2 regions of the Kitasatospora sp. NPDC096204 genome follow, and region 2 is predicted to be linked to the other one. Evidence: predicted binding sites of a transcription regulator. Region 2 holds the regulator's gene; the other holds the start of a gene.

Region 1 (15,808 bases), on a different contig from region 2:
CGTCCGGGAGGAGCGGCTGGAAGACCGGTGGGAGCTTTCCGGCGTCCCGAGGCGTGTCGGCGGTCATGTGGTGGTCCCCCTGGGAGAGCGGTGAGGCGGTACGGCCGTGGCGGTCGGGCGCGCGGACGGGCACCGGGCCGCCGGACGGCGAGGCATAACCTACCGACCCGTCAGGAGCGCGCGCACCGCGGTTCCGCTTTGGTTGCAGAGCTGGGACCAAAAGGTCGGCGCGCACGGACCCCTGACGGGTACGCGGGAACGCCCGCGGCCCCGCCCTCCGGTGGGAGGACGGGGCCGCGGGCGTGGAGAGTGCGGGCTTCAGCGCGTCAGAGCGCGAAGACCTCCTCGACCAGGGCCTGCTGCTCGGCGGCGTGCCGCTTGGCCGAGCCGACCGCCGGGGACGAGGCCGCGGTGCGGGCGACGCGGCGCAGACGGGCGTCGCCGCCGCTGCGGCCGATGACGACCTGCAGGTGGTCGACCAGGTTCATCGCGATGAACGGCCAGGCGCCCTGGTTGGCCGGCTCCTCCTGCGCCCAGACGAACTGGACGTCGTCGCCGTAGCGGGCCAGCTCCTCCTGGAGCTCGGCCACCGGCAGCGGGTAGAGCCGCTCGACCCGGACGATCGCGGTGTCGGTGACGCCGCGCTCGGTGCGGGCCGCGTCCAGGTCGTAGTAGAACTTGCCGGCGGTGATGACCACCTTGCGGACCTGCGCCGGGTCGACCTTGGTGTCGCCGATGACCGGGCGGAACGAGCCGGACAGGAACTCCTCGGTCGCACTCGCCGCGGCCTTCAGACGCAGCATCGACTTCGGGGTGAAGACGACCAGCGGCTTGTGGTGCGGGTTGTGCGCCTGCCAGCGCAGCAGGTGGAAGTAGTTCGACGGCAGGGTCGGCATGGCGACCGTCATGTTGTTCTGCGCGCACAGCTGGAGGAAGCGCTCCGGGCGGGCGGACGAGTGGTCCGGGCCCTGGCCCTCGTAGCCGTGCGGCAGCAGCAGGGTGACGCCGGAGTGCTGGCCCCACTTCTGCTCGGCGGAGGCGATGTACTCGTCCACCACGGTCTGCGCGCCGTTGACGAAGTCGCCGAACTGCGCCTCCCACATGACCAGCGCGTTCGGGCGGGTCAGCGAGTAGCCGTACTCGAAGCCCATGGCCGCGTACTCCGACAGCAGGCTGTCGTAGACGGTGTAGCGGGCCTGGTCCTCGGTGAGGTACTGCAGCGGGGTGTAGTCCTCGCCGGTCTTGCGGTCGATCAGGACGGCGTGCCGCTGGCCGAAGGTGCCGCGGCGGCTGTCCTGGCCGGCCAGGCGGACCGGGTGGCCCTCCATCAGCAGCGAGCCGATGGCGAGGGTCTCGCCCATCGCCCAGTCGATGGTGTTGTCCTCGACCGAGGCGGCGCGGCGCTGCAGCTGCGGCATCAGGCGCGGGTGGACGGTCAGCCAGTCCGGCAGGTTGACCTGCGAGGCGGCGATCCGCTTGACCATCTCCTGGGAGATGCCGGTCTGGATGGAGACCGGGAAGTCGGCGACCGGCTTGCCGGCGGTGGTGGCGGCCGGCGCCTGGGCCGCGTCGCGGACCTCGGCGAAGACCTTCTCCAGCTGGCCCTGGAAGTCCTGGAGCGCCTGCTCCGCCTCTTCCATGGTGATGTCGCCGCGACCGATCAGGCCCTCGGTGTACAGCTTGCGCACCGAGCGCTTCTTGTCGATCAGGTCGTACATCAGCGGCTGGGTGAACGACGGGTTGTCGGCCTCGTTGTGACCGCGGCGGCGGTAGCAGATGAGGTCGATCACGACGTCCTTGTGGAACGCCTGACGGAACTCGAAGGCGAGTCGCGCGACGCGGACCACGGCCTCCGGGTCGTCGCCGTTCACGTGGAAGATCGGCGCCTCGATCATGCGCGCCACGTCGGTGGAGTACATCGAGGAGCGGCTGCTGGCCGGGGCGGCGGTGAAGCCGACCTGGTTGTTGACCACCATGTGCACGGTGCCGCCGGTGCGGTAGCCGCGCAGCTGCGACATGTTCAGGGTCTCCGCGACGACGCCCTGGCCGGCGAAGGCCGCGTCACCGTGGATCTGGATCGGCAGCACCGGGAAGGTGGTGCCGCCCTGGTCCAGGATGTCCTGCTTGGCGCGGGCGATGCCCTCGACGACCGGGTCCACGGCCTCCAGGTGGGAGGGGTTCGCGGCGAGCGAGACCTTGATGGTCTCGCCGTCCAGGCCGGTGAAGGTGCCCTCGGAGCCGAGGTGGTACTTGACGTCGCCGGAGCCGTGCATCGACTTCGGGTCGAGGTTGCCCTCGAACTCGCCGAAGATCTTGCCGTACGGCTTGCCGACGATGTTGGCCAGCACGTTCAGGCGGCCGCGGTGGGCCATGCCGATGACGGCCTCGTCGAGGCGGTGCTCGGCGGCGGCGTCGATGGTGGCGTCCAGCAGCGGGATGAGCGACTCGCCGCCCTCCAGCGAGAAGCGCTTCTGCCCGACGTACTTGGTCTGCAGGAAGGTCTCGAAGGCCTCGGCCGAGTTCAGGCGGCGGAGGATCCGCAGCTGCTCCTCGCGCTCCGGCTTGGTGTACGGCTTCTCCAGGCGCTCCTGCAGCCACTGGCGCTGCTTCGGGTCCTGGATGTGCATGTACTCGACGCCGACGGTGCGGCAGTACGTGTTGCGCAGCAGGCCGAGGATGTCGCGGAGCTTCATCATCTTCTGGCCGCCGAAGCCGCCGACCGCGAACTCGCGCTCCAGGTCCCACAGGGTGAGGCCGTGGGTGGTGACGTCCAGGTCGGGGTGCTTGCGCTGCTTGTACTCCAGCGGGTCGGTGTCGGCCATCAGGTGGCCGCGGACCCGGTAGGAGTGGATCAGCTCCATGACGCGGGCGGTCTTGTTGACCTCGTCGTCGTGGGTGGTGGCGACGTCGGTGGCCCAGCGGACCGGCTCGTACGGGATCCGCAGCGACTCGAAGATCTCGTCGTAGAAGCCGTTCTCGCCGAGCAGCAGGCGGTGGATCTCGCGCAGGAACTCGCCGGACGCCGCGCCCTGGATGACGCGGTGGTCGTAGGTCGAGGTCAGCGTCATGATCTTGGAGACGCCCAGGCGGGCCAGGGTCTCCGGGGCGGAGCCCTGGAACTCGGCCGGGTACTCCATGGCGCCGACGCCGACGATGGTGCCCTGGTTCTGCATCAGGCGCGGCACGGAGTGCACGGTGCCGATGCCGCCGGGGTTGGTCAGCGAGACCGTGACGCCGGTGAAGTCGTCCATGGTCAGCTTGTTGGCGCGGGCCCGGCGGACGATGTCCTCGTAGGCCTGCCAGAAGCCGAAGAAGTCGAGCGTCTCGGCCTTCTTGATGGCCGCGACGACCAGCTGGCGGTCGCCGTTCGGCTTGACCAGGTCGATGGCCAGGCCGAGGTTGACGTGCTCCGGCTTGACCAGGAAGGCCTTGCCGTCCTCCACCTTGTAGCTGTGGTTCATGCCCGGGGCGGCCTTGATGGCCTGGACCAGGGCGTAGCCGATCAGGTGGGTGAAGGAGACCTTGCCGCCGCGGGCGCGCTGCAGGTGGTTGTTGATGACGATGCGGTTGTCGATCAACAGCTTCGCCGGGACGGCGCGGACCGAGGTCGCGGTCGGCACCTCCAGCGAGGCGTCCATGTTGGTGGCGACGGCCTTCGCCGGGCCGCGCAGCTGGATCAGCTCGGGCCCGGTGGTGGCGGCGGCGGGCGCGGCCGGCGCCGGGGCGGCGGCCTTGGGGGCCGGGGGCGCGGCGGGCGCGGCGGCGAGCGGAGCCGGGGCGGCCGGAGCAGCCGGGGCGGCGGGCGCGGCCGGAGCAGCAGCAGCGGCGGGCGCAGCCGGAGCAGCAGCGGCGGGCGCGGGGGCAGCGGCAGGGGTCGGCGCGGGGCCGGCCTGGGTCGCGGCCTGGGTCACTGGGGTCACCTCGGTACCGGGCTTGTAGTCGGCGAAAAAGTCCCACCAGGCTCGGTCGACCGAGTTCGGGTCCTGGAGGTACTGCTGGTAGATCTCGTCGACGAGCCACTCATTGGGGCCGAAGCCAGTGGAACTTGCCGAGCTGTTGGGGGTTTCAGGGGACTGTGGCGACACGGCGGCAACCGCCCTCTTCCGCTTCCTTTTGGGATGTTTGGACAGCGGGGATTAAGGCTACGCCCCTGACCAGTGATCGCGCAGTCCCCGGGGCCCAGGCGTCGCCCAGATCACAGTGTTGACCTGCACTTTGGCTGAAAAAGTGCGTTAGGAAGCCGCATCTGAGGGGAAGCGATCGGCGCCGAACAGGGCCTATACCCGGACCAAACCGGACAAAAACTCGGTCGAATCCGTTAACGATCTTCGTATGCGTCTGTGTCGGATCTGTGACAAATGTCCCGACCGTCACCTTGGCGCTGCCCGGGCAGCCGGACCTCGATCCGGCAGCCGCGCGGGGACTCGGCCACCGCGATCCGCCCGCCGTGCAGGTCCACCGCCCAGCGGGCGATGGCCAGACCCAGCCCGGTGCCGCCGTCCGCGCCCGGTCCGGCGGCGGTGGCGGTGCCGCTGCGGCCGAACCGCTCGAAGACCCGGGTGCGGTCGGCCGGCGGGATGCCGGGGCCCTCGTCCTCGACCTCCAGCAGCAGGCCGCCCGGCTCGCCCTCCGGTCTCGCCCGCACCGTCACGGTGCCGCCGGGCGGGGAGTGCTTGCAGGCGTTGTCGACCAGGTTGGCGACCACCTGGTGCAGCCGTTCGGGGTCCGCCACGCCGGTCAGGCCGGTCGGGCTGACCTCCAGGGCCAGCCGGACGTCCCCGCGCCGGGAGAAGGCGCCGCCGGCCGTCGCGCCGTCCACGGTGACCCCGCGCAGCACGCCGTCCAGGAACTCGCGCACCTCGAAGGGGCGGGCGTCCAGGTCGACCACGCCGTCGTCGATCTTGGAGAGGTCGAGCAGGTGGGTGACCAGCCGGCCGAGCCGCTCGGTCTGCTCCAGCGCAGCCTCCAGGGTGGCCGGATTGGGCTGGACGACGCCGTCCACCACGTTCTCCAGGACGGCGCGCAGCGCGGCGATCGGCGTGCGCAGCTCGTGCGAGACGTTGGCGACCAGCTCGCGGCGGTGCCGGTCGGCGGCTTGGAGGTCGGAGGCCATGGCGTTGAAGGCGGCCGCCAGCTCGCCGATCTCGTCGCGCGAGCCCGCCTCGACCCGGCGGCTGTAGTCGCCGGAGGCCATCGCGCGGGCGGCGGCCGTCATCTCGCGCAGGGGGGCGGTCAGCCCGTGCGCGAGGAACTGCATGAAGAGCAGCGAGGCGATCATGGAGAAGACCACGATGATCCGGATCTGGGTCTCGGACCGGATCGCCACGACCACCATCCCGGTGGCCAGGAACACGGAGACGATCACGAGCAGGGCGAGTTTGCCCTTGATCGAGCGGACCGGGTCGAGCGGCCGGATGTCGGCCCAGACCCGGCGGGCGGCGCGGGCGGCCAGGTTCTGCTGCCGCGTGCCGTCGGAATCCCCGTTGCGTTGCTGTGGAAAGGTCATTGTCCCCTGTGGTCCCGCGTTGTCCCCCGCGTGGTGGCACGGCGTCGTCCGGACACGGGCCCCCCGGTGGCCCGTCGCCCGTGAGGCGAACGCTAGGAGAGCGGGGCCTCCAGCGCGTAGCCGACGCCGTGGACGGTGCGGATCCAGCTGGCGCCGATCTTCCGGCGCAGCGCCTTGACGTGACTGTCGACGGTGCGGGTGCCGGATGCGTCGGTCCAGTCCCAGACCTCGGCCAGCAGCTGCTCGCGGGTGAGCACGGCGCGCGGCTGGGCGGCCAGGCAGGCGAGCAGGTCGAACTCGGTCGGCGTCAGGTGGACGTCGCCCGAGGCCAGCCGGACCCGGCGCTGCACGTGGTCGATCTCCAGCTCGCCGAACCGCAGGCTGCCCAGCGCGGGCGTGCGGGCGGCCTGCTGGGCGCGCTCCACGCGGCGCAGCAGGACGTTGACGCGGGCGGCCAGCTCGCGCATCGAGAACGGCTTGGTCATGTAGTCGTCGGCGCCCACGCCGAGACCGACCAGCAGGTCCGTCTCGTCGTCGCGGGCGGTCAGCATCAGCACCGGCACCGGGCGCTGGGCCTGGATCCGGCGGCACACCTCCAGGCCGTCGAAGCCGGGCAGCATGATGTCGAGGACGACCAGGTCCGGCTGCCAGGTGTGGAAGCCGTCGACCGCGCCGGGGCCGTCGTGGGCCACGGCGACCTTGAAGCCCTCGGCGCCCAGCCGGGCGGCGATCGACTCGGCGATCGTGGGCTCGTCCTCCACCACCAGCACTCTGCGCTGGCTGCTCACAGTGCCACCGGTGTGCTGGTTGTCCTGCTGGATTTCTGTCACGGTCACGCCACCGCCCCCAGGGCTGCGGGCCGGCCACCTGTGGGGATGGCGGGGCTCCGCTCGTAGTCTTGTTCCGTCGTGGACTGTGCCGGGTCCGCCGTCCCGCCGCGCGATCGGGAGACGGGGACGGATGGTCGGCCGCCCACTTCTCCCGCGCACTTCGCAGCGTACGGACAGCGGATGCTTCCCGGCAGGTGGACCGGACGTTTCCGGCCCGTGGGCCGGCTCTCGGGCCGCCCTCGGACCCACTGCACGAGTGGGCACGGGCCGATACCTTACCCGGCGAATTTTCTCTGCGTAACGGTACGTATGCAGTCCAGTTGACGCCAAGGCGCCGGTCAGAGGCCCTGTTGCCGCGTTGTGGGGGAGAAGGTCTGGACCAATGCCGGGAATCCGGCGGTCCGCCGCGACGACGGTCTTCACGGGCTTTTCCCAGGTGCCTCCCAGAACCTCGACGTACCGTGGCCGCGACAAGACCCGACCGGGCGGAATCCGCGGCGCGCGCCGGTACGTTGGGCACCTGACGAGGAGTCGGTGGCTGCGGCGTGGAGCGGAGGCGGCATGGCGGGACTCGGGCGGGGCGCCGAGGGGTTCGGGGCCGCGGGGGCGCCGTACGGAATGCTCCGCCTCGGGCTGCGCGCCGGCGTCGTGGAATGGCTGCTGGAACGGGTGCCGACGCCCCGGGGAACGCCCTTCACCATCGGATACCTCGCCGTCGTGGGAGTCACCACGACCTTCGCGAGGCTCGCCGATCCGGAACTCGTCCAGCGTCTGCAGGAAGCCTCCAGTTCGGACGGGCACAACCTGCTCCAGCACCCTTTGCGCGCTCTTGTGCTGAGCGGATTCTGGGTGGCCGGCGAGGTGTGGATGCCGTACCTGTGGGGATTCGCCCTCACCCTCGCGCCGCTGGAGCGCAGGGTCGGCCCGGCCAGGGCGGCGGCGGTGTTCGCGGCCGGGCATGTCGCCGCGACGCTGCTCTCCCAGGGTGTGGTGATCACCGCGGTGGAGGCCGGGCGGATGGCTCCCGAGGTGATGGACTACCTGGACATCGGGGTCAGCTACGGCGTGCTCGCCTGTCTGGGCGCGGTCGCCGGGCTGCTCTCCTGGCGCGGGCGGCTGCTGGCGCTGGGCGGTGCCGGGCTGATGATCGCCGAGCAGATCGCCTCCGACCGGGACGTGATCACCGGGGTGGGGCACCCGGCCGCGGTGCTGACCGGGGTCGCGCTGTGGCGCTGGCTGCGCCGGGTCGAGCGGCGCCCGCCCAGGCCGCGGCCGGTCGCCGCGACGGCCTCCGGCGGTGCGCCGGCGCGGGTGCGGGCGGTGCGTTGACACCGTCGCCCGGTCGGGGTTCGCCCAGGCTCGGACGCTCGTCTGTCAGGACTTCCCCAGGAGTCCTTGGGGTCCTTTTGACGCGGTCGTGGGAAGGGCTTTCCGCACCGATCCCCGTTCGCTCATGGCGAACAGAGTGCCGGGAACATCCGGCGGCCGTCAGGCCTTAGTCAGGTCGACTCAAGTTCGCTGACTGGGGAGAGATCATGGCATCGACGTCCACACCGCTCACCCTGCCCGTGCTGCCGCTCGACGACGAGGTCGTCCTGCCGGGCATGGTGGTCCCGCTGGACCTGAAGGACACCGAGGTGCGCGCCGCGGTCGAGGCCGCCAGGGCCGCCGCCACCGGCGCCGGCAAGCCGCAGGTCCTGCTGGTCCCGCGGGTGGACGGCTCGTACGCGGCGGTCGGCACGCTGGCCACCGTGGAGCAGGTCGGCCGGCTGGCCGACGGCCCCAACACCCTGTTGCAGTCGGCCGCGCTGGTGCGCGCCGTGCGCCGGCTCCGGATCGGGGTCGGCACCACCGGCCCCGGCGCCGCCCTCTGGGTGGAGACCACGCCGTTCCGGGAGTCCTCGGTGGGCACCCCGGTGACCGGCCGGGCCGCCGAGCTGGTCAGGGAGTACAAGGCGCTGTCCACCCAGTGGCTGCGCAAGCGCGGCGCCTGGCAGATCGTCGACCGGGTCGACCGGATCGAGGGCGTCGGCGAGCTCGCCGACAACATCGGCTACGCGCCCTTCGCCACCGCCGAGCAGAAGCTCAAGGTGCTGCTGGAGGCCGACCAGCTCGCCCGTCTGGAGTACGCGCTCACCCTGCTGCGCGACCACCTCGCCGAGGAGGAGGTCAACGACACCATCCGCAAGGACGTCGAGGAGGGCGTGGCCAAGCAGCAGAAGGAGTTCCTGCTCCGCCGCCAGCTGGAGGCCGTCCGCAAGGAGCTGGCCGAGCTGAACGGCGAGGCCGCCGACGAGGACGGCGACTACCGCTCCCGGGTCGAGGCCGCCGGCCTCCCGGAGAAGGTCCGCGAGGCCGCGCTCAAGGAGGTCGACAAGCTGGAGCGCGCCTCCGACCAGTCGCCCGAGGGCTCCTGGATCCGCACCTGGCTGGACACCGTCCTGGAGCTGCCCTGGAACGAGCGCACCGAGGACGCGTACGACATCGCCGGCGCCCGCGCGGTGCTGGACGCCGACCACGCCGGCCTGGCCGACGTGAAGGACCGGATCGTCGAGTACCTGGCCGTCCGCAAGCGCCGGGCCGACCAGGGGCTCGGGCTGGTCGGCGGCCGCCGGGGAGGCGCGGTGCTGGCCCTGGTCGGCCCGCCCGGCGTCGGCAAGACCTCGCTCGGCGAGTCGGTGGCCCGCGCCATGGGCCGCTCCTTCGTCCGGGTCGCGCTCGGCGGCGTCCGGGACGAGGCGGAGATCCGCGGCCACCGGCGCACCTACGTCGGCGCCCAGGCCGGCCGGCTGGTGCGGGCGATCAAGGAGGCCGGCTCGATGAACCCGGTCGTCCTGCTGGACGAGATCGACAAGGTCGGCTCCGACTACCGGGGAGACCCGGCGGCCGCCCTGCTGGAGGTGCTGGACCCGGCGCAGAACCACACCTTCAGGGACCACTACCTGGAGGTCGAGCTCGACCTCTCCGACGTCGTCTTCCTCGCCACCGCCAACGTGCTGGAGGCCATCCCCGAGCCGCTGCTCGACCGGATGGAGCTGGTCCGGCTGGACGGCTACACCGAGGACGAGAAGGTCGTCATCGCCCGGGACCACCTGCTCCCGCGCCAGCTGGAGCGGGCCGGCCTGGGCGGCGAGCAGGTCACCGTGGACGAGTCGGCGCTGCGCGGGCTCGCCGGGGAGTACACCCGGGAGGCGGGCGTCCGGAACCTGGAGCGCTCGATCGCCCGGGTGCTGCGCAAGATCGCCGCGCAGGCCGAGCTGGGCGAGCGCGAGCTGCCCGCCTCCGTCGGCGCGCAGGACCTGCGCGCCCTGATCGGCCGGCCGCACCACGTGCCGGAGTCCGCCCAGGAGTCGGCCGAGCGCCGCACCGCCGTCCCCGGCGTGGCCACCGGCCTCGCGGTGACGGGCGCCGGCGGCGACGTCCTCTACATCGAGGCCTCGCTGGCCGACGCCGAGACCGGCGGCACCGGGCTGACCCTCACCGGGCAGCTGGGCGACGTGATGAAGGAGTCCGCGCACATCGCGCTCTCCTACCTGCGCTCGCGCGGCGCCGAACTGGAGCTGCCGGTCACCTCGCTGCGTGACCGCGGCGTGCACCTGCACATCCCGGCCGGGGCCATCCCCAAGGACGGGCCGAGCGCCGGCATCACCATGACCACGGCGCTGGCCTCGCTGCTCTCCGGCCGCAAGGTGCGCACCGACGTGGCGATGACCGGCGAGGTGTCGCTGACCGGGCGGGTGCTGCCGATCGGCGGGCTGAAGCAGAAGCTGCTGGCCGCCGACCGGGCCGGGATCACCACGGTGATCATCCCCAGGCGCAACGAGGCCGACCTGGACGACGTCCCGGCCGAGGTGCTGGAGCGGCTCGCCGTCCACCCGGTGGCGGACGTGCGGGAGGTGCTGGAGCTGGCGCTGGAGCCGGCCGGGGCCGCGGTGCTGGTGGCCGCCTGACCGGGAGCCCGGGCCGCCGCCGCGGCGGCGGCCCGGGCACCCGGCGCCGGCCCGGGCGGACCGCGGCGGTCTGACGGGCCGACGGCATCCCCGCGTGCGAGACTGCGGAGATGCCGTCACCCACGCAGCGCGTTCTGGCCCGGGTGCCCGACCGGCTGCGCCCCGTCCTGGTGCGGCACCGCCGGCTGGTGAAGTTCCTGCTGGTCGGAAGCGGCTGCTTCGTGCTCACCACGGTGGTCGACTTCGAGCTCAAGCTCACCGTGCTGCAGCACAAGCCGGTGGTCGCGCTGACCGTCGCGACCGTGATCGGCACCGTCGTCTCGTACGTGCTGAACCGCCGCTGGGCCTTCCGGGCCGCCGGCAGACAGCGCGAGGCGCTGATGTTCGTCCTGGTCAGCGCGGTGGCGATCGTCGTCAACGACGTACCGCTGGCGGTCTCCCGGTACCTCCTGGACCTGCGCGAGCCGTACGTCGACCCGGTCGGGCAGGAGGTCGCGGACTTCCTCAGCGGCATGGTCGTCGGCACCGTCGTGGCGATGGTGTTCCGCTACTGGGCGATGCGGCGGTGGGTCTTCGCCCCGTCCGCCCGGACAGCCGCCGTCCAGCCCGTCCCGGCGCCGGCGACGGTGCCCCCGGAACCCGGTTACGCTGCACCCGAGATGCCACGGGACGTGCCGTAGAGGGGCGAGGTGAGCCTTGTGCAGGAGCCGGACCCCGTTCGGACCGCGCCCGCCAGCCAGCAGGGGATGCGCCGGGCCAACCTGGCGCTGGTGCTCGGGACGATCGCGAGCGGACCGCGCTCGCGCGCCGAGGTGGCCGCCGGGACGGGGCTGACCAGAGCCGCCGTCTCCTCCCTCGCCGAACAGCTGATCGCCGCCGGCCTGGTGGTCGAGGAGGGTCCCGCCGCGCCCAGCGGCAAGGTCGGCCGCCCCGGCACCGCGCTCGGCCTCAACCCGGCCGGGCCCGGCGGACTCGGGGCCGAGATCGGGGTGCGGCACCTGGGCGCCTGCGTGGTCGACCTGCGCGGGGAGGTCCGCGCCTGGCGGCGCCGGGAGGTCTCCAACCACGGCCGCGAGCCCGCCGTCGTGATGGCCGAGCTCGCCCACCTGCTGCACGAGGCCGTCGCCGCGTCGGGGCTGCGCCCGGCCGGACTCACCCTGGCCGTGCCCGGGCTGGTCGGCGGCTCCGGCGGGGTGCTCCGGCGGGCCGCCAACCTCGGCTGGCAGGACGTCCCGCTGGCCGCCGCGCTGCGCCCGGCGCTGCGGGCGGCCGGGGCGGGCCCGGTCGGGGACGGCCTGGCCGAGCTGCCGATCGAGGCGGACAACGAGGCCAACCTCGGCGGACTGGCCGAGCGCTGGCTGGGCGAGGGCCCGGAGGACTTCCTGTACGTCTCCGCGGAGGCCGGGGTCGGTGCGGCGATCGTGGTCGGCGGCCGGCTGCTGCGCGGGGCCGGCGGCTACGCCGGCGAGTTCGGCCACGTGCCGGTCCACCCGGACGGACCCCCCTGCGCCTGCGGGGCGCACGGCTGCCTGGAGCAGTACGCGGGCGAGGCGGCGGTGCTGCGGGCGGCCGGCCTGACCGGAGCCCGGGGCGACTGGGTGACGCTGCTCGCCGACCGCGCCGGGACCGGGGACACGGCCGCCCTCGCGGCGCTGGCCGGGGCCGGTGCGGCGCTCGGCACCGCGGCCGCCGGCGCGGTCAACCTGCTGGACCCGGCCGAGGTGGTGCTGGGCGGCGGCTACGCCCGGCTGGCGCCCTGGCTGCTGCCCGCGATGCGGGCTGAACTGACCGCCCGGGTGGCGGTGCGGCCCTGGTCCGGGGACCGGCTGACGGTCTCCCGGCTGGGCCGGCGGGGCCCGTTGCTGGGCGCGGCGGCGCGGGTCGTCCGGGCCGTCCTGGCCGACCCGGGAACGCTCGGGGCGGGCACGGGGGCCTGAAACGCGGGGCCTGGAACGCGGAGGCAGGGAACGCGGGGCCTCGGCACGCGGGGCCCGGAAAGCGTCCGAGCCCCCGGCCGTGGCGGCCGGGGGCTCGGTGACGATCAGTGGCGGGCGGCTCAGGCCTTGGCCACGGCCTCGGTCCCGTTCTCGGCCTCCTCGGAGACCAGCTCGCGGCCGCCGGAGCGCGGGCCGCGCAGCACGGCCAGCAGGGCGACGCCGATGCCGATCAGCGCCCAGACCACCATGACCAGGATCGGCATCCCCAGGTTGGTGGAGCCGAAGTAGGCGATCGACTTGGTGGCGGTGGTGCCGGCGCCGTTCGGGAGCCAGGAGCCGATCGCCCGCCAGAACGGCGGCGTCATCGGAGCCGGGTACACCCCGCCCGCGCTGGGGTTGCCGAGCACCACGAAGATCAGCACCGCGACGCCGATGCCGAGGATGTCGAACATGCACTGCAGGGCCATGGTGAACGCGCCGACCGTGAACACCACCAGGGCGCCGATGGCGCTCAGGGCGAGCACCGAGCCCGGCAGGGCGTCGAGCACCGGCCCGGCGATCATCGTGCCGAGGGCGCCGGCCCCGATCGAGTACACCGCGAGGACGCCGAGACGGATCAGCAGGCGGTGGACGTTGGCCGGCTTGGAGCCCGCGCTGATGCCGAGGATCGAGGCGACCAGGTAGCCGCCGACGCACCAGCCGATCACCAGGTAGAAGGCGGAGAGGCCGTTGTTGTCGCCCTTGGCGAGCGGCACCACGTCCTGGACCTTGACCGTACGGCCCTGGCTCTGGTCGATCGCGGTGGTGATGCTCTCGGCGGCCTTGGCGGCGGCGGTGCCGCGGGCGTTGCCCACCAGCAGGGTGTCCTGGGTGGAGGTCGGGTCCACGACCAGCGCGGCGTAGAGCTTCTGGTCCTTGATCTGCTGGATCGCCGTCTCGGCGTCCGGCGCGGTGACGGCCCGGACGGCGTCGTTCGGCACCGACTCCAGGGCGCCGACCAGCTTCGGGGTGACCTGCGGCGGGGCGACCACCGCGATGGAGAGGTTCTGCGGGGTCGGCTTGTGCAGCGCCCCGATGTAGGAGGTGATGAAGCCGAGCTGGAGCAGCAGCACGCCGATCACGAGCAGTGCCGCGCGCGGGGTGACCGCACTCTTCAGTTCGGCGACGAAACCCTGCCCCGGGGCTGCCATCCACATCTCCTTGCGTAACGGGGAAAAACGGTCCTTCCAGAACCGATACTTCATACCATGAAGTAGTTGGCTTGTCGCACCGGCCGCGCCGGATCGTGGCCGGTGCCACTGCGCGATACTGGCGCGGTGAGCGACGAGGAAGCCCTGGTGGCGGTGGAGCGCGAGGTCGCGCTGATGTTCCGGCGGGGCCGGGCCAGAGTGGCGGAACTCTCACGGCGGGTGCACCCCGGACTGGAGGGGATGGCGTACAGCCTGCTCGGCTACATCGAGCAGGCCGGGCCGGTGCGGGTGACCGACGTCGGCGTGCACTTCTCGATCGGCAAGGCGACGGTGAGCCGGCAGATCCGGACGCTGGAGGAACTGGGCCTGGTGGCCCGGGAGACGGATCCGCTGGACCGCCGGTCCGCGCTGGTCTCGCTCACCGGGGACGGGCGGCGGCGCTACCTGGCCGCGCAGGACGTCCGGATGCGGCGGGTGCGCGAGGTGATGGGCGGCTGGTCACCGGAGGACGTGAGCCGCTTCGCGGAGCTGCTGCACCGCTTCAACGACGTGCTGGAGGACCCGCCGGCCGAGTGACCGTGGCGGAGGAAGCCGTTCCGAGGCGGTCGTCGGCGGCGTGAGCGGGGCCCGCACCCGCGGGCTTTACTTGCCCTTGAAGAAAGTTGCCTAATTCAACCATCTCGTCTTATGGTTGCTTACGGCAACGAAATTTCATGATCCGCGTATCCCGCGCCTCGCCGAAGGATCCAGATGACCGTGACCACCGAGGCCGCGAGCGGAACCGCCGCCGCGGCCGACAGTCAACAGATGACGCACCGGCAGGTGATGGAGGCGCTCTCCGGCCTGCTGCTCGGCCTCTTCGTGGCCGTGCTCTCCTCGACCGTCGTCTCCAACGCCCTGCCGCACATCCTGGCCGACCTGCACGGCGGCCAGTCCGCCTACACCTGGGTGATCACCGCGGCCCTGCTCAGCCTCACCGCCTCCACCCCGATCTGGGGCAAGCTCTCCGACCTCGTCAGCAAGAAGCTGCTGCTCCAGATCGCGCTGCTGATCTACATCGGCACCTCAGCGCTGGCCGGCCTCTCGCAGAACACCGGCGAGCTGATCGCCTGCCGCGCGCTCCAGGGCATCGGCGCCGGCGGTGTCGTGGCGCTCGGCCAGATCTGCCTGGCCGCGATGGTCCCGGCGCGCGAGCGCGGCCGCTACAGCGGCTACTTCGGCGCGGTCTTCGCGCTCGCCACCATCGGCGGGCCGCTGATCGGCGGCGTCATCGTGGACACCTCCTGGCTGGGCTGGCGCTGGTGCTTCTACGTCGGCATCCCGTTCGCGCTGGTCGCGATCCTGGTGGTGCAGCGCACCCTCAAGCTGCCGGTGGTCAAGCGCCAGGCGAAGATCGACTACCTGGGCGCGCTGGTCATCACCGCCTCGGTCAGCCTGCTGATGATCTGGATCACCCTGGCCGGCAAGAACTACGCCTGGCTGTCCTGGCAGACCGCGGCCATGGTCGGCGGCGGCGTCCTGCTGGGCGCCCTGGCCATCGTGATCGAGCGCCGCGCCGCCGAGCCGATCATCCCGCCGAGCCTCTTCCGCCACCGCACCGTCACCCTGGCCGCGATCGCCAGCGTGCTGGTCGGCGTCGGGATGTACGGCGCGACCACCTTCCTCAGCCAGTACTTCCAGCTGGCCCGCGCCAAGTCCCCGACGATGGCCGGCCTGATGACCCTGCCGATGATCCTCGGCCTGGCGGTCTCCTCGGCGGTCGCCGGCCGGCTGATCACCAAGTACGGCAAGTGGAAGGCCTACCTGGTCTCCGGCACCGCGCTGCTCGCCCTCGGCTTCGGCCTGCTCGGCACCGCCCGGGCCGACACCGACTACGTGCTGCTCTCCGTCTACATGGCGATCACCGGCGTCGGCCTCGGTCTGACCAGCCAGAACCTGGTGCTCGCGGTGCAGAACACGGTGCCCCGGCACGAGCTCGGCGCGGCCAGCTCGGTGGTCACCTTCTTCCGCACCATGGGCGGCGCGATGGGCGTCTCCGCGCTCGGCGCGCTGATGACCAACAAGGTCGGCCACTACCTGGCCGAGAACCTGGCCGCCGCGCACGTCCCGGCGTCGCCCGCGGCCTCCGGCGGCGGCATCCCGGACCTGGCCAAGCTGCCGGCCCCGATCGTGCCGCTGGTGACGGACGCCTTCGGTCACGGCGTCGGCACCGTCTTCCTGTGGGCCGCCCCGTTCGCGGCGCTGGCCTTCGTCACCGTGCTGTTCATCCGGGAGACCGCGCTGAAGACCACCACCCAGGAGGGCTGACCGGCCGGCGGGACCGACCGGCCGTCGGGATACGCGAACGGGCCGGGGAGTGTGGAGACACTCCCCGGCCCGTTCTGTCGCGTCCGGC
Region 2 (15,808 bases):
GAGCGGGTGCACACCAGCTGCCCCTCCTGCGGGTAGGCGTGCCAGGTGCGCCAGAGCAGCCGGTCCGCGCCGCCCTGGGTGACCAGCGCGGTGAAGGCGCTCGGGTCGCCCGGGAAGACCCCGGCGAGGCCGCGCGGGTGCCCCTCGACGAGGGCCAGCAGCTCCTGGGCGCGGGCCGCGAAGTCGTGCGGTGGCAGCGCCTCGATGCGGGCGGCGAACTCGTACTCCCAGCCGCCGACCTGCTTGGCCACCCGGGCCGGCAGCGGGGTGCGGCGGCCGGGCAGGCAGGCGACGGTCTCCAGGCACTGGCCGGGGCCGGCGTCGATCACCACCTGGTGGGAGGCGCCCAGCAGGCGCAGCTGGAGGGTGCCGGACGCGCCCGGGCGGCCGCCTCCGTCGAGTCTCAGGTCGCGGACGGCGAGCGCGGGCAGTGGGTCGCCGCCGAGGCACCAGGCGAGGTCACCGGCGCGGGTGTCCGTGTAGGAGGTCTGCAGTGTGGTGAGCATGCTCGGCTCCGCGTTTCAGCTCCGTGCGCGCCCGCCGAGCAGCAGCGAGTAGGCCTAGGCGATGGCGAGGCTGTTCGTGGCTGTGCGGCCCTGGGCGCGGCCGACCGTGGAAGGAAGGATTCCGGCTGGAGATTCAGCAGCAGAGAAGCACGAATACGCCGGGTCCGCCGGTGATTTACCCAACTTTGTCAAGCATTCACCGTTTAGGGCACATCTGCTTCCCGGGTCTGATCGAGTCCATGTGCGAGTCTGCACAGCGCGCGCCCCTATCACCGGATTGTGCGCCGTGCGCGCCGGGTGTGCGCTGTTCGGGTGCAGCACACACCGCCGCCCTCCGGGCGCGGGGCGTGGAGGGCGGCAGGGGAGTGCCTGGAGAGGCGGCCAGGATGTCTCGATTGAGGCAAACAGGCAAGCTGATCAAGGAAGTTGATGATCCATCAGAACTGGTGTCGGGTCATGGACGCCTCTGTTCGACGGGAGTGAAAGGGGGCGTGCGGCCCCTCACAGGCGCCGTAGACGGGTGACGGCCTCCTGAAGAACCTCGTCCTTTTTGCAGAAAGTGAAGCGGACCAGGCTACGGCCGGCGTCCACGTCGTCGTAGAACACCGCGTTCGGAATGGCGACGACGCCGCAACGGCCGGGCAGGGCGCGGCAGAACTCGATGCCGTCCTTCTCGCCGAGCGGGGTGATGTCGGTGGTGACGAAGTACGTGCCCTCGGGCGTGAAGGCGCGGAAGCCCGCCGCGCCGAGGCCGTCGACCAGCAGGTCGCGCTTGCGCAGCAGGTCGGCGCGGAGGGTGTCGAAATAGCTGTCGGGGAGCCGGAGGGCCTCCGCGACGGCGTACTGGAAGGGGCCGGCGCTGACGTAGGTGAGGTACTGCTTCGCGGTGCGCACGGCCGCGACCAGGTCCGGGCTCGCGGTGACCCAGCCGACCTTCCAGCCGGTGAAGGAGAAGGTCTTGCCGGCCGAGGAGATGGTGACGGTGCGCTCGCGCATGCCGGGCAGCGCGGCGATCGGGTGGTGGGTGGTGCCGAACACCAGGTGTTCGTAGACCTCGTCGGTGACGACCAACAGGTCGTGCTCGACGGCGAGTTCGGCGATTCCGCGCAGTTCCTCGGCGGTGAGGACGGTGCCGGTCGGGTTGTGCGGGGTGTTGATCAGCAGCAGCCGGGTGCGCGGGGTGACCAGCGAGCGCAGCTCGTCGAGGTCGGGGCGGAAGGAGGGGGCCCGCAGGGTGAGCGGGACACGGGTGGCGCCGGACATCGCGATGCAGGCGGCGTAGGAGTCGTAGAAGGGTTCGAGGGCGATCACCTCGTCGCCGGGCTCCAGCAGGGCCAGCAGGGTGGCGGCGATGGCCTCGGTGGCGCCGGCGGTGACCAGCACCTCGGTGTCCGGGTCGTACGTGAGGCCGTGGAAGCGCTGCTGGTGCTCGGCGATCGCGGTGCGCAGCTCGGGGATGCCGGGGCCGGGCGGGTACTGGTTGCCGCGGCCCTCGCGCAGGGCCCGTACGGCCGCCTCGCGGACCTCCTCGGGCCCGTCGGTGTCCGGGAAGCCCTGGCCGAGGTTGATCGAACCGGTGGCCGTGGCCAGCGCGGACATCTCGGCGAAGACCGTCGTGCCCATCCCGGCCAGTCGGCGGTTCAGCAGTGGCCTGGTACCCATCGGTGGCTCCTCGCGGCTCGTCGTCAGGGCCATCCTGGGACAGTCGGGAGCCGGGGACAAGAACGGCCCGCCACCGCGCGGAGGCGGTGGCGGGCCGGACCGGAGTGCCGGGGAGCGGGATCAGGCCTCGTCGGTGCCCTCGGTGCCCTCGCCGTCCTCGCCCTCGATCTCGTTCTGGAGGCCGAGGCGCTCGACGATCCACTGCTCGAAGCCGACCGCGGCCTGGGTCCAGTTGGCGGTGGTGGTGACGAAGTAGTCCAGGTTGACGCCGGTGCCGACGATCATCTGGGCCTCGCCGATCAGGCGGACCACGCCGTCCTCGTGGGTGTGGGTGTACACCTTGGGCCAGAGGGTCTCGCGGTTCCACTCGTCGATCAGGTCGAGGATCTCGCCCTTCTTCTCCAGCGGGTACGCGCGGTCGTAGAAGGCGCGGACCGCGAAGAGCTCCTTCTGCTCGCCGCGGAACATGTAGTAGACGCGGAAGCCCTCCCAGGGGGCGGTGAGGTCGCCCTCCTCGTCCACGACGTGCTTGAGCTGCATCTGGTCCAGCAGCTGGGTGACCAGGGCCTGGTCCGGGACGATGATCGGCGGCGGGCCGGCCGGCCGACCGCCCTGGCCGCCGGGCTGGCCGCCCTGGGGAACGCCGAAGGACGGGATGGACGACGGGTCGATGCTCATGGGGGTCCTCTTCCTCAGTGCACGTGGTGGCCGGCAATGAGAGGCCGCCCTTTCCACCTCCCATCCTGCCTCATTCGGGGCTTCGCTCACAGGGGCACCCGGGGGCGTGTGGATCTTCGTCCGGTGTTCGTCCCCGCGTTCTTCCCGGCGTTCTTCCACCGGTTCTCCCGGCTGCCGTCCGGCGGTTCCGGTGGCGGGTTCGAGGGGTGGCGGTCACGCAGGGTGTTCGGGGCGGGGGCGGGCCGTCCGCGGGGGGCGCGTGAGCCACGTCACGCGCCCGGCGCGCCGGTTCGGCTGCCGCGCCGGCCGGTTGCGGTTAGCGTGCGACGGAACTCGCTTCGATCAAATCCCGGCCGGGCCGGGGGAGTTGGGCCGTCCTGAGGTGGACTGTCCGGAATTGAGGGGGGAACAGGAGTGGGTGGAGCGGCGACGGGGGACGGCGCATCGCTCGGGGCGCTGCTGCGGAGCATCCGGCTGGACCGGGGCATGACGCAGGAGCGGCTGGGCGAGGCGACCGGGCTGAGCGTGCGGTCGATCAGGGACCTGGAACGGGGGATCTCCTGCCCGCGGGTGTCCACGCTCCGGCTGCTGACCCAGGCCTGGGGCCTGCCGGACGCCCAGGTGGCCGAGCTGCACCGGCTGGCGCGCAGCCGGCGGGACCGGACGCGGCGGCTGCTGCGGCAGGCGGCGAAGTGACGCCCGCCGGGTGAGGCCGGCCGGGTGACGCCGGGCGCGGAAGCGGAGCGGGCCGCCCCCGCCGCCGGAGCGGAGGGAGCGGCCCGTGCGCCGGACGCCCGGCGGTACTACTTCTCCAGCGGACCCCGGCCGCGGACGGTGAGGCGGTCGCCCTCCTCGTCCCGCTCGACCACGACGGTGTCCCCGTCGTGCACCGCGCCGGACAGGATCGCCCGGGCGAGCTGGTCGCCGATCGCGGACTGCACCAGCCGGCGCAGCGGGCGGGCGCCGTACGCCGGGTCGTAGCCGGTGAGCGCCAGCCAGTCGCGGGCGGCCTCGGAGACCTCCAGGGTGAGCCGCCGTTCCTGCAGGCGCTCGCCCAGGCGGGCCACCTGGAGGTCGACGATCCGGCTGAGCTCGCCGGTGCCCAGCGGCTCGAAGACCACGATGTCGTCCAGCCGGTTGAGGAACTCCGGCTTGAACGCGGACCGGACGGCGCCCAGCACCAGCTCCCGCTTCTCCGCCTCCGGGGTGGTCGGGTCGACCAGGTACTGGCTGCCCAGGTTGGAGGTGAGGATCAGGATGGCGTTGCGGAAGTCCACCGTGCGGCCCTGGCCGTCGGTGAGCCGGCCGTCGTCCAGCACCTGGAGCAGGACGTCGAAGACCTCCGGGTGCGCCTTCTCCACCTCGTCCAGCAGGACCACGCTGTACGGGCGGCGGCGGACGGCCTCGGTGAGCTGGCCGCCCTCCTCGTAGCCGACGTACCCGGGCGGGGCGCCGACCAGACGGGAGACCGAGTGCTTCTCGCCGTACTCGCTCATGTCGATCCGGACCATCGCCCGCTCGTCGTCGAACAGGAAGTCGGCCAGGGCCTTGGCGAGTTCGGTCTTGCCGACGCCGGTCGGGCCGAGGAAGAGGAAGGAGCCGGTCGGGCGGTCCGGGTCGGCGATGCCGGAGCGGGTGCGCCGCACCGCGTCCGAGACGGCCTGCACGGCCTCCTTCTGGCCGATCAGGCGCCTGCCCAACTCCTCCTCCATGCGCAGGAGTTTGGCGCTCTCGCCCTCCAGCAGCCGACCGGCCGGGATGCCCGTCCAGGAGGCGACCACGTCGGCCACGTCGTCCGGGCCGACCTCCTCCTTGACCATCGAGGCGGAGGCGTCCTGGTCCGCGGCGCGCTCCTGGGCGTCGGTGAGCTCCTTCTCGGCGGCCGGGATCTCGGCGTACATCAGCTTGGACGCCCGCTCGAAGTCCCCGTCCCGCTGGGCGCGTTCGAGCGCGCCGTGCAGGTCGTCCAGCCGCTCCTTGAGCTCGCCGACCCGGTTGAGGCTCTTCTTCTCCTGCTCCCAGCGCGCCGTCAGCACGCTCAACTGCTCGTTCCGGTCGGCGAGGTCGCGCCGCAGCCGGGCCAGCCGGTCCACCGAGGCCGGGTCCGACTCCTTCTCCAGGGCGAGCTCCTCCATCCGCAACCGGTCGACGGAGCGCTGGAGTTCGTCGATCTCGACCGGGGAGGAGTCGATCTCCATCCGCAGCCGGGAGGCCGCCTCGTCGACCAGGTCGATCGCCTTGTCGGGCAGGAAGCGGGAGGTGATGTAGCGGTTGGACAGGGTGGCCGCGGCGACCAGGGCGGCGTCCGAGATCTGCACCTTGTGGTGCGCCTCGTACCGGCCCTTGAGCCCGCGCAGGATGGCGATCGAGTCCTCCACGCTGGGCTCGCCGACCAGCACCTGCTGGAAGCGGCGCTCCAGGGCCGGGTCCTTCTCGATCCGCTCGCGGTACTCGTCCAGCGTGGTGGCGCCGACCATCCGCAGCTCGCCACGGGCCAGCATCGGCTTGAGCATGTTGCCCGCGTCCATCGCGGAGTCGCCGCCGGCGCCCGCGCCGACCATGGTGTGCAGCTCGTCGATGAAGGTGACGACCTGGCCGTCGGAGGACTTGATGTCGTTCAGGACGGCCTTCAGCCGCTCCTCGAACTCACCGCGGAACTTGGCTCCCGCGACCATCGCGCCGAGGTCCAGCGCGACCAGCCGCTTGCCGCGCAGCGACTCCGGCACGTCGCCGGCCACGATGCGCTGGGCCAGGCCCTCGACCACGGCGGTCTTGCCGACGCCGGGCTCGCCGATCAGCACCGGGTTGTTCTTCGTCCGGCGGGAGAGCACCTGGACCACCCGGCGGATCTCGTGGTCGCGGCCGATCACCGGGTCGAGCTTGCCGTCCCGGGCGGCCTGGGTGAGGTCGGTGCCGTACTTCTCCAGGGCCTTGTAGGTGCCCTCGGGGTCCGGCGAGGTGACCTTGCCGCTGCCCCGGACGTCCTTGAACGCGGCGAGCAGCGCCTTCGGCGTGGCGCCCTGGTGCACCAGCAGCTCGGCCACGGCGCCGCCCTCGGCGGCCAGGCCGACCATCAGGTGCTCGGTGGAGACGTACTGGTCGTCCAGGTCGTCCGCGCGCTTGCCGGCCTCGGTGAGCACCGCGATGGTGTCCCGGGCGAGCTGCGGCGCGGCGACCGTCGAGCCCATCGCGCTGGGCAGCGCTGCGGCCTGGCGGCGGGCCTCGGCGTCGATCCGGGTGACGTCCGCCCCGACCGCCTCCAGCAGGGGCCGGGCGATGCCCTCGGGCTGCTCCAGCAGGGCGATCAGGATGTGCACCGGCCTGACGTCCGGGTTGCCGGCCGTGCCCGCCTGCCGGATCGCGGCGGCCAGGGCGTCCTGCGTCTTGGTGGTGAACTTGCTGGCGTCCACTGCTGGGGGGTCCTCCCTCGTCGTCCTTCACTGCTGCTACGTACAGCATGCACTATGTTGAGTCTATTCCGCTCAACTTTTGCTCGTCGGATTCCGGACGGCCGCCCGCCGGGTCAGTCCCAGCAGCTCCCGGGCCGGTCCGCCCGGCCGCTGCCCGGCCGGCCAGACCGCGCGCAGCGGCCGCCGCAGGTCCAGCTCCTGCGCCAGCGGCACCTCGACCAGCCGCCGGGTGGCCAGCTCCTCCGTCACCGCCAGCTCGCTCAGGCAGACCGGCCCCGCCCCGGTCATCGCCGCCGCCTTCAGCGCGGTGGACGAGGCCAGCTCCATCCGGGGCCGCGCCACGCCCCCGTACGGCCGCAGGGCCGTCTCCAGCACCTCCCGGGTCCCCGAGCCGGGCTCGCGCAGCGTCAGTGGGGTGGCCGCCAGCTCGGCCCCGGTCAGCGGGGCGCGGCGGCGGGCCCAGGGGTGGCCCGGCGCCACCACGACCACCAGCCGGTCCGCCGCCACCACGGCGCCGGCCAGCCCGGGCGGGGCTGACGGGCCCTCGACGAAGCCGAGGTCGGCGTCCCCGGCCAGGACGTGCCCGGCGACCTCCGCCGAGTTCGCCGTCCGCAGCGTCACCGCCGTCCCCGGGCTGGCCTCGGACAGGCTCAGCAGCCAGCCGGGCATCAGGTACTCGGCGACGGTCAGGCTGGCCACCACCCGCAGCTTGGCGTCCCGCCGCTCGCGCAGCGCGTCGATCCCGGCGTCCAGTGCCTGCGCCGCCTCCACCACCTGCCGGGCCCACTCGACCACCAGTCGGCCGGCCTCGGTCGGCCGGCTGCCCCGGGGCGAGCGGTCCAGCAGCGGGACGCCGATCTGCCGCTCCATGCCCTTGATCCGGGCGCTGGCGGTCGGCTGGCTGACGCCCAGCTCGGCCGCCGCCCGTCCGACGCTGCCCAGCCGGGCCACCGCGAGCAGCAGTTCCAGGGCGCCGAGTTCGGGGACGTGCGAGGAGAGAGCCATAGGTTCAGGCTATGCCCCCATAGGAGCCCCGGCGCTACCGGCCGCCCGGCCCAACGGCGACGGTAGGGACATGTCCACTTTGGCCGGTATCCGCCCCCTCGCCCGCCCCGCCGCCGTCCGCCTCCGGCCGGACCTCGCCCAGCTCGGCCCCAACTGGTACGCCGCCGTGATGGGCACCGCGATCCTGGCGAACGGCGCCGCCGTCCTCCCGGTGCGGCTGCCCGGGCTGACCGGCTTCGGCGAGGTGATGTGGGCGCTCGCGCTGGCCGCCCTGCTGGTGCTGGTCGGGGCCCGGCTGGTCCACCTCACCCGGCACCGCGAGGCGGCCCGCGCCCAGCTGCTGGACAACCCGGCCACCGCGGTCTTCTACGGCTGCCCGCCGATGGCGCTGCTGGCGGTCGGGCTGGGCACCCTGCTGCTCGGCTCCCGGGTCATCGGCACCGGCCCGGCGGTCGCCCTGGACGCGGTGCTGTGGACCCTCGGCACGGTGTACGCGCTCGCGGTGGCCGGCGGCATCCCGTACCTGATGATCACCCGGCACCCGGTCTCCGCCCTGGAGGCCAACCCGACCTGGCTGCTGCCGGTGGTCGCCCCGCTGGTCGCCTCCGCCTGCGGCCCCGCGCTCGTCCCCCACCTGCCGGCCGGCACGCCCCAGCAGGCCATGCTGTACGGCTGCTGGGCGCTGTTCGGGGTCGGCCTGCTGGCCACGCTGGTGCTGCTGCCGGTGGTGTTCACCGGGCTGTTCCACAGCAAGCTGCCCGCCCTGGCGCTCACCCCCTCGCTGTTCCTGGTGCTCGGCCCGCTCGGCCAGTCCGTCACCGCGGTCCACCAGCTCGCCGACGCCGCCCGCCCGGTGCTGCCCGCCCTGGCGCCCGCCATGGTCGACCTCGCCGAGCTGTACGGGGTGGCGGTGATCGGCGTCGCGATGCTCTGGCTGGCCGTCGCGCTCACCGCGAACCTGCGCGCCCGGCGGGCCGGGATGCCGTTCGCGATGACCTGGTGGGCGTACACCTTCCCGGTCGGCACCTGCGTCACCGGCGCCTCGGCGCTCGCCCGGCACACCGGCTTCGCGGGCTTCGGCGGGCTGGCCCTCGGCCTGTACCTGCTGCTGGCGCTCGCCTGGGTGCTCGCCGCGGGCGGCACCGCGGCCGGGCTGGCCCGGGGCCGGCTGCTGGGGCGGGTCTGACCGCCGGGGCGGGGCCGACCGCCGGGACCGGGCCGACCGCCGGGACCGGGCCGACCGCCGGGACTGGTTCGACACCTCCCGCCGCCGCGCCCCGACGCACGGCCCGGGAACACGCCGCCGGTGCAGGAACGTGCACCGCGCGCGGCCGCCCGGTGCGGCCGCCGGGGGGCACCGACACCCCTCACCGGCCGCGGTTCCCACCGGAGTCCGCCCCACCGCCCGAGGCGCCGCACCCGGGCCGGCTGCAGATTGCTGCAATTGCGCGAACCTGCACTCGGGCGGCACTTGTTCACCGGCCGTCACGCTGTGAGGGTGGAGGCACGCCAAGTCGTCCGGGCAACCGCAGCCCGATGACGGCGGCTGGCTCTTCATACTGACCGCCGGTGCGACTCGCGCACCGGTGGAACGGGGGGGAAGAGCACCGGACCGGGGTTCATGTGTGGTGATGGCCCCCGGACCGGACCCGTCGAGGCGTTGCTGCTCCGCTTCGACGGGAGCGCTTGGGCTTGGCGTACCGATGGCGGCCCCCGGACGAACCGGCGTGCGACGGCACCCGGCCCGGGGGCCCGCCGCACCGACCGGTACCGTGACCGCCTGTTCCATGATCACGACGTGCCGGCCCACCGGTACCGTGGGCCCGCCCGGCCCGCCGGTGCCACGGCCCGCGCGGCGGGGAGCACGGGCAGTACCAGGGACAGGCGTCCGGCAGGGAGAGTGGGACGTGACGGGGGACCCGGCGGTCACACCGCACCACGGGCCGGTGGGCGAGGAACCCGACGAGGCCGCCCGCCAGCTCTACCTGGCCATCATCGCCGAGGGCGGCCGCGTCCCCATCGCCGAGGTCGCGGACGTCGACCGGGACGCGCTGCAACAGCTCATCGACATCGGCCTGTTGATGGTCAACCGGATGGACCGCTGCTTCACCGCGGTCAGCCCGCGCTCGGTCAGCGACCGCCTCGGCGCCGAACTGCGCAGCGAGGCCACCCGGCTGCTGGTCCGCGCGGAGAACCTCCCGGGCGCCCTGGACGGCCTCACCCGGGCCTACGACGCGATGCCCCGCCCGACCGACCGGGCCGGCGCCGCCGTGCACGTCGAGGGGCACGTCCACATCCGCCAGCGGATCTCCCAGCTGGTCTCCGACTGCCGATCCGAGGTGCTCACCGCGCAGCCCGGCCACCGGCCCGCCGACACCCTCCAGGTCGCCCTCCTCCAGGACGTCCAACTGCTGCAGCGCGGCTGCTCGTTGCGCACCATCTACCAGCCGGTCGCGTTCGCCGACCCGCCCGCGCTCGCCTACGCCGAGGAGGTCACCCGGCACGGCTCGCTCATCCGCGTGCTCGACGAGCCCTTCCAGCGGCTGATCGTCTTCGACCGCTCCGTCGCCGTGATCTCCGCCAACGACGACAACAGCACCGCCGCCTTCATCACCGACCCGGCCACCATCACCTACCTGGTCGGCGGCTTCGAACGCGACTGGGCCCGCGCCGACACCGCCGAGGCCGCTTTTGCCCAGGCACCCGCCCGCACCATCCCCGACCGGGTCGGCCGGCTGCTCGCCCGCGGCCTCACCCAGCGGGCCGTCGCCACCCGGCTGGGCCTGAGCGAGCGCACCGTCGCCGCCCACATCTCCCGGCTGCGCGACCGCTACGGCGCGCAGACCCTCTTCCAGCTCGGCTGGCTGATGCGAGGCGCCCGCGATGACCGATGAACCGGGCCCGGCCGAGCGGGCCCTCTACCTCGCCGCCGTCCGGGGCGGCGGCCGACTGCGCCCGGAGGACCTCGCCCCCGCCGACCGCCCGGCCCTGGCCGCGCTCGTCGCCCGCGGCCTGCTCACCCCCACCGCCACCGGCTGGACCGCCGCCGGCCCGCGCGCCCTCGGCGACCGGATCGGCGTCGAACTGCGCACCCGCGCCCTGCGGCTGCTGCGGCACGCCGAGCGGCTCCCGGCCACCCTCGGCCCGCTGGCCCGCGCCTACGACGAGGCCCGCCACCCGGTCGGGGCGCCGTCCGTGGGCCCCTCGGCCGGGTGTCCGGGGGCCGGCGTCGTCGTCGACACCGCCGAGGTCCGCGGCCGGATCAGCGAGCTCATCTCGGAGTGCCGCGAGGAGGTGCTGGCCGCCCAGCCGGGGCTGCGTCCGCTCGAAGGGCTCCGGATGGCCCTCTCCCAGGACCTCTCGCTGCTCCGCCGCGGCTGCGCGCTGCGCACCGTCTACCAGTCGGTCACCCTCGCCGACCCCGCCGTGCGGAGCCAGGTGGCCCTGCGCACCGAGCAAGGCGCCCAGGTCCGGATCCTCGCCGAACCGTACGAGCGGGTGCTGGTCTTCGACCGGGTGGTGGCCGTCATCCCCGCCGCCGAGGACCGCAGCCGGGCCGTCTTCCTCACCGACCCCACCACCGTCGCCTACCTGGTGGCCCAGTTCGAACGCGACTGGGCCCGCGCCACCCCCGCCGACAGCCGCCTCGATCCGCCGCCCGTCACCACCGTCCGGATCGGCCGGCTGCTCGCCCGCGGCCTCACCCAGCGGGCCGTCGCCACCCGGCTGGGGGTCAGCGAGCGCACCGTCGCCGCCCACATCTCCCGGCTGCGCGACCGCTACGGCGCCCGTACCCTCTTCCACCTGGGCTGGCAGCTGCGGGGCGAGCACCGTGACTGACACCCCCGCCGGCGCGCTCCGCGCCGCCCACCCGCCGGAGGGCCTCGCCCGGGCCCACGACGCGGCGCCGGCCACGGAGGCGGGCCCGCGGAACCGGGTCCTCGGCGCCGGCTCCGGCTCCGGCCGGACGCCGGTCCTCGACCGCGCCGTCGCCGTGATCCCGGCGACCCCGGAGGACGGGGTCGCCGCCATGGTGGAGGATCCGGCGGCGGGCGGGTACCCGGTGGGCGTCCTCGAGCGGCGCCGGCGGCAGGCCCGGGTCGTGGACCGGGCCGCGCTGTTCGGCGGTGCGACGGTGCCCGCCGCCCACGAGGAGGTCGGACGGCCGCGTGCCCGGGGGCTCACGCGGCGGGCGATCGCCGTCCGGACGGGGCCGGGCGGACGCACCGTCGCCGGTCACCTCGCCCGGCCGCGTGAGCCGTACGACGCGGAGGCGCTGTTCCTACCGGACCGGCGGATGCGGGGAGCCCGGACGGGCCGTGACGGCCGCTCAGCCGGTGGCGGCGCCGGTCGGCCAGTAGCCGGGGACCGGGGGCTGCTGCCGGGGGACGTTGAACTGCTCGCCGGGGGCGGTCCAGAAGCCCTCGCGCAGGGAGAGCGCCATGCCCGCCCAGTCGAGCGCGGTCTCGACCGTGTGGTTGAGGGCCTCCTGCGACCAGGTGTCGTCGAAGACCAGCGGCAGGACGGGGGCGACCTGCTCGATGGTGGCGATCAGCGGGTTGTGGGTGATGGCCTCGTCGACCAGGAGGACGATCGGCTTGCGCAGCGCCGACGCCCAGCCGAGCTCCAGGCTCACGCCGGCCGAGAGGGGGGCCCCGACGTAGGCGAACACGAGGTCGGCGGACTGGAGGGCGCGGAAGTCGGAGGGGACGCGGGGCTCCGGCGCGCGGCCGGAGATGGTCCAGGCGTCGCTGTGGTGCGCGCTGTACACGGCGGCACCGCTGCGCAGCAGGGTGGTACGGAGCGTCGTCAGCCGCGTCCGGCTGGCGAGCGTCACCACACTGTCGGCCGGACCGGTCAGTCGCATCAGGGGGGCGGCCAGGAACACACGTGCACGCCGACCCTCAGGGGCCTGGCTGTCGTGGTGACGCAGGTAGGGCTCGGTCATGTCGACTCCGGGGAAAGGCCGACCGGGTGGTGATGTGGTGCCGGCGGGCGCTGAGGACAGTGGCTTTTGAGTCTGCGAGCGGAAGAGATCCGGCAGATATTTGACGGTACAGCGGCAAGTTCGCTATCTGTGCTGGACCATTGGGAGCGAACTGATCGTCTATCAGCGCGCGCGGCCGCGTCCAGCGTCCCGCCCTGTCATCTGGATGCCTGGCAGAGAGATGACGCTCCGGCCGGGGGGAGTGGGGATGGCACTCTCGCGGAAGGTGCGGCATCATGTGGACGCCAGTGCTATTGATTCGGTCCTAGGTGTTCGAGAGTTTGGAGGGTGGGTCCGTGTCTCTGCGTCGACTCGTCTGCAAGGCTGCGCTTCCGATCCTCATCGGCATGGCGGTTCTGACCGGAGTCTCCTTCGCGTCCGACGGTGGGCACGCGGCTGTGAGCACCAGTGCGCTGACGGCTGTTGCCGACGACCTGCACTGGGGCTGAAATCCGGCCTTACGGCTCGATCGGGACGGGGCGGGCGTGAAGGCTGAGCCTTTCGCGCCGGGTGGGGCGGGATTCGGCGGCCGCCCTCAGCCCAGTTCCGGTCTCGTCGACCGGCCGAGCGCGTAGCCCAGCTGGAAGAGGGAGTCGACGTGGTACTCCTCCCTCAGTTCCGCGATGTGGCGCGCCAGGGTGCGCTCACTGATGCCCAGCCGTCGTGCGATGACCCGGTGGTTCGTCCCGGCGAGCATCAGGTCGATGATCGTCTGGCGCAGTCTGGAGACCACTTGTTGGGGGACGGAACGGTCCCCGTCGAATTCCAGGGCCCGGTTCCAGCTCCGCTCGAAGACCTCCTCGATGAGGAAGCTGACGATGGCCGGATCGTGGATGAACGCGGCCAGGTCGTCGTCCACCACCGGGATCACGGCCAGCTTGCGGTCCACGATGATCAGCCGGGCGTACGGCTCGTCCAGGGTGCGGAACTGCCACCCTTCCTCGGTCAGCTTCGCGACGTAGTCCCTGGTCGCCTGGTGGTAGCGGGTGCTCGCGTTGTAAATGGTGCGCATCGACGCGCCGTGGCGGAGAATCTCCAGGTCGCGCGCCAGGAAAGACGTCAGCATTTCCGCCGGGCGGGGTCCGCCGGGCTGCATGGACAGGCCTTCCGTGACTCCCGCGGCGGCCGACTGCTGAAGTCTCTGATTTATCCGCGCTTTCCCGTGGATGTATTCGATGGCCCCACCCGTCGTGTCGGGGGCGTGAAATGCCTCGGCGAGTTCGCTGAGGTCGCCGGGCAGCGATACCGCTCTGGAGAGCAGATCGAGGGCCTGACGCTGCCAGGTGGAACTCAGACTGCCGGCGAGTTGGGCCGGATCGACCGCGAGCAAAGCGCCCGGTTCGTCGCTGTCGGGTATGAGCAGTCCGAGTTTCAACAATTCATCGAGGGCCGGGACACTGGTGACCGGACACGCGCTCCGGGAGAGACGGCCGTTCTCGTTGACGGCCTGCAGGTAGAGCTTTCGGGCGTCCTCGGACAGGACGCGCGATCCGCCGAATGCAGCCCCCGCGTGCTCTCGCCCACTCATCTCGGCTCCTAGTGTTGACCGGGAAGTAGTCAACGCGACTGTCGTCTTCTGTGGCAAGAATCCTAGGTGGCGCTGACCGGGTGCCTTGCCGCCCGCAGATCGACCGTGCCGGCCCGATAGAGCACTCTCTCACCAACACCGAGCCGCCGGCACCCCCCGAGAGGAGGGACCGGCGGCCGGTGGATCCGTCAGGTCAGCGCTTGGGACGCCAGACGACGAGCGCGCTGGACTGCGGGGTGGGGGGCTGGTACGGGACGAGGTCGCGGCGGTAGGACGCGTGGACGGCGGCCTCGCGCTGCTGGAGGGCGGTGGCGGCGCCTTCCAGCGAGTCGACCAGCTCCGCGACGCGGGACCGGAGGGCGGTGACCTGGTTCTCCAGCTCGATGATCCGCTTGATCCCCGCCAGGTTGATGCCCTCGTCCTGGGAGAGCCGCTGGACCTCGCGCAGCTGCTGGATGTCGCGCGCGGAGTAGCGGCGGCCCCGGCCGGCGGTGCGGTCGGGGCAGACCAGACCGAGGCGGTCGTACTGGCGCAGGGTCTGCGGGTGCAGGCCGGACAGTTCGGCGGCCACGGAGATGACGTACACCGGGGTGTCCTCGGTGAGCACGTACGTCGGCGGGGCCGCGGCGGCCCGGCGGGTGCGGCGGGCGCCGGCGCCGGGCAGGCCCTCGCCGAGGCCGGAGCCGATCGGGGTGTCGGGGTCGATCGGGTTCATCGGGGACATCTGGTCGTCACGCTCCCTTCGCCGCCCTGAACAGGTCGGCTCGCGGATCGTCGGAGGCGGTGGCCTCGCGGTACTGCTCCAGGGCGCTCAGCGCGTCGCCGGTGACGTGCTGCGGCACCACGACCTCGACGGTGACGAGGAGGTCGCCGCGGGTGCCGTCCTTGCGGGTGGCGCCCTTGCCGCGGGCGCGCATGGTGAGGCCGTTGGCGCTGCCCGGGGGCAGCTTGAGCTTCACGGCCGGGCCGTTCAGCGTGGGCACCTCGATGGTGGCGCCGAGCGCCGCCTCGGGGAAGGCGACCGGGACGGTGACGGTGAGGTTGTCGCCCTTGCGGCCGAACACCGGGTGCGGGTCGACGTGCACGGTGACGTAGAGGTCGCCGGGCTGCCCGCCGCGCTCGCCCTGGGCACCCTTGCCCTTGAGCCGGATGCGCTGGTCGGCCTGGACGCCGGCCGGGATCCGGACCTGCATGGTGCGGGCCGAGCTGGCGCGGCCGCTGCCGTGGCAGTCGGGGCACGGGTCGTCGACGATCATGCCCCGGCCGCGGCAGTCCTTGCACGGCTCGGAGAGCGCGAAGGCGCCCTGGCCGCGGCTGACGGTGCCCGCGCCGACGCAGGTCGGACAGACCCGCGGGGTGGTGCCGGCCTTGGCCCCGGTGCCGTTGCAGCCGCGGCAGGGGGCCTGGCTGGTCATCCGCAGCGGGACGGTCGCGCCGTCCACCGCCTCCTCGAAGGAGAGCGTCACCTCGGTCTCGACGTCGGCGCCGCGCCGGGGCTGGGCCTGGCGGGTGCCGCCGCGGTTGAAGAGGCCGCCGAAGACGTCCCCGAGGCCGCCGCCACCGCCACCGCCGCCGCCCTGGCTGCCGCTGAAGAGGTCGCCGAAGTCGAAGCTGTAACTGCCCGTGCCGCCGGGGCCGCCGGCCCGGAAGCCGCCGTTGGCGAAGAGGCTGCGGGCCTCGTCGTACTCCTTGCGGCGCTTCTCGTCGGAGAGGACGTCGTACGCCTCGGAGATGTCCTTGAACCGCTCCTCGGACTTGGCGTCACCCTTGTTGGCGTCGGGGTGGAACTCGCGCGCGAGCTTGCGGTAGGTCTTCTTGATCTCGGTGGCGGTGGCGTCCTTGGGCACGCCGAGGACCTTGTAGTAGTCCTTCTCGACAAAGTCCTTGCCACTCATGCGTCCACCTCGCTGCGCTCGGCAGCCGCTGAGCCGTTCACGCGCCTCTCGATCGTTCGCTCGCTCACGGCTTCCGCCACCTCCCGAGTTCCATCGTCACAGAGCTGTCAACAGCCGCTGGGTGCACGACCGTTGAC

The links. Region 2 encodes HspR, which represses chaperone genes until heat shock. Its sites were predicted from a motif close to TTGAGNNNNNNNNNCTCAA; they were not measured.
Region 1: the regulator HspR is predicted to act here: its motif matches at 7,831-7,849, upstream of lon (endopeptidase La).

The regions. Positions count from the first base shown of each region.
Region 1 covers NZ_JBIWFT010000003.1:193,446-209,253, reverse strand. The annotation lists gene ACIQ87_RS04345 (serine/threonine-protein kinase) at 1-67, opposite strand, end outside; gene ACIQ87_RS04340 (multifunctional oxoglutarate decarboxylase/oxoglutarate dehydrogenase thiamine pyrophosphate-binding subunit/dihydrolipoyllysine-residue succinyltransferase subunit) at 327-4,085, opposite strand; gene ACIQ87_RS04335 (sensor histidine kinase) at 4,319-5,506, opposite strand; gene ACIQ87_RS04330 (response regulator transcription factor) at 5,599-6,336, opposite strand; gene ACIQ87_RS04325 (rhomboid-like protein) at 6,898-7,665, shown strand; gene lon (endopeptidase La) at 7,872-10,286, shown strand; gene ACIQ87_RS04315 (GtrA family protein) at 10,397-10,966, shown strand; gene ACIQ87_RS04310 (ROK family protein) at 11,033-12,223, shown strand; gene ACIQ87_RS04305 (DUF3533 domain-containing protein) at 12,343-13,413, opposite strand; gene ACIQ87_RS04300 (MarR family winged helix-turn-helix transcriptional regulator) at 13,540-13,989, shown strand; gene ACIQ87_RS04295 (MDR family MFS transporter) at 14,164-15,720, shown strand.
Region 2 covers NZ_JBIWFT010000057.1:2,343-18,150, forward strand. The annotation lists gene ACIQ87_RS37385 (DUF2617 family protein) at 1-506, opposite strand, end outside; gene ACIQ87_RS37390 (pyridoxal phosphate-dependent aminotransferase) at 1,008-2,168, opposite strand; gene ACIQ87_RS37395 (YbjN domain-containing protein) at 2,289-2,846, opposite strand; gene ACIQ87_RS37400 (helix-turn-helix domain-containing protein) at 3,261-3,542, shown strand; gene clpB (ATP-dependent chaperone ClpB) at 3,650-6,256, opposite strand; gene ACIQ87_RS37410 (LysR family transcriptional regulator) at 6,329-7,261, opposite strand; gene ACIQ87_RS37415 (TDT family transporter) at 7,332-8,447, shown strand; gene ACIQ87_RS37420 (LuxR C-terminal-related transcriptional regulator) at 9,169-10,155, shown strand; gene ACIQ87_RS37425 (LuxR C-terminal-related transcriptional regulator) at 10,145-11,101, shown strand; gene ACIQ87_RS37430 (hypothetical protein) at 11,592-12,209, opposite strand; gene ACIQ87_RS37435 (hypothetical protein) at 12,784-13,776, opposite strand; gene ACIQ87_RS37440 (heat shock protein transcriptional repressor HspR) at 13,970-14,500, opposite strand; gene dnaJ (molecular chaperone DnaJ) at 14,508-15,671, opposite strand.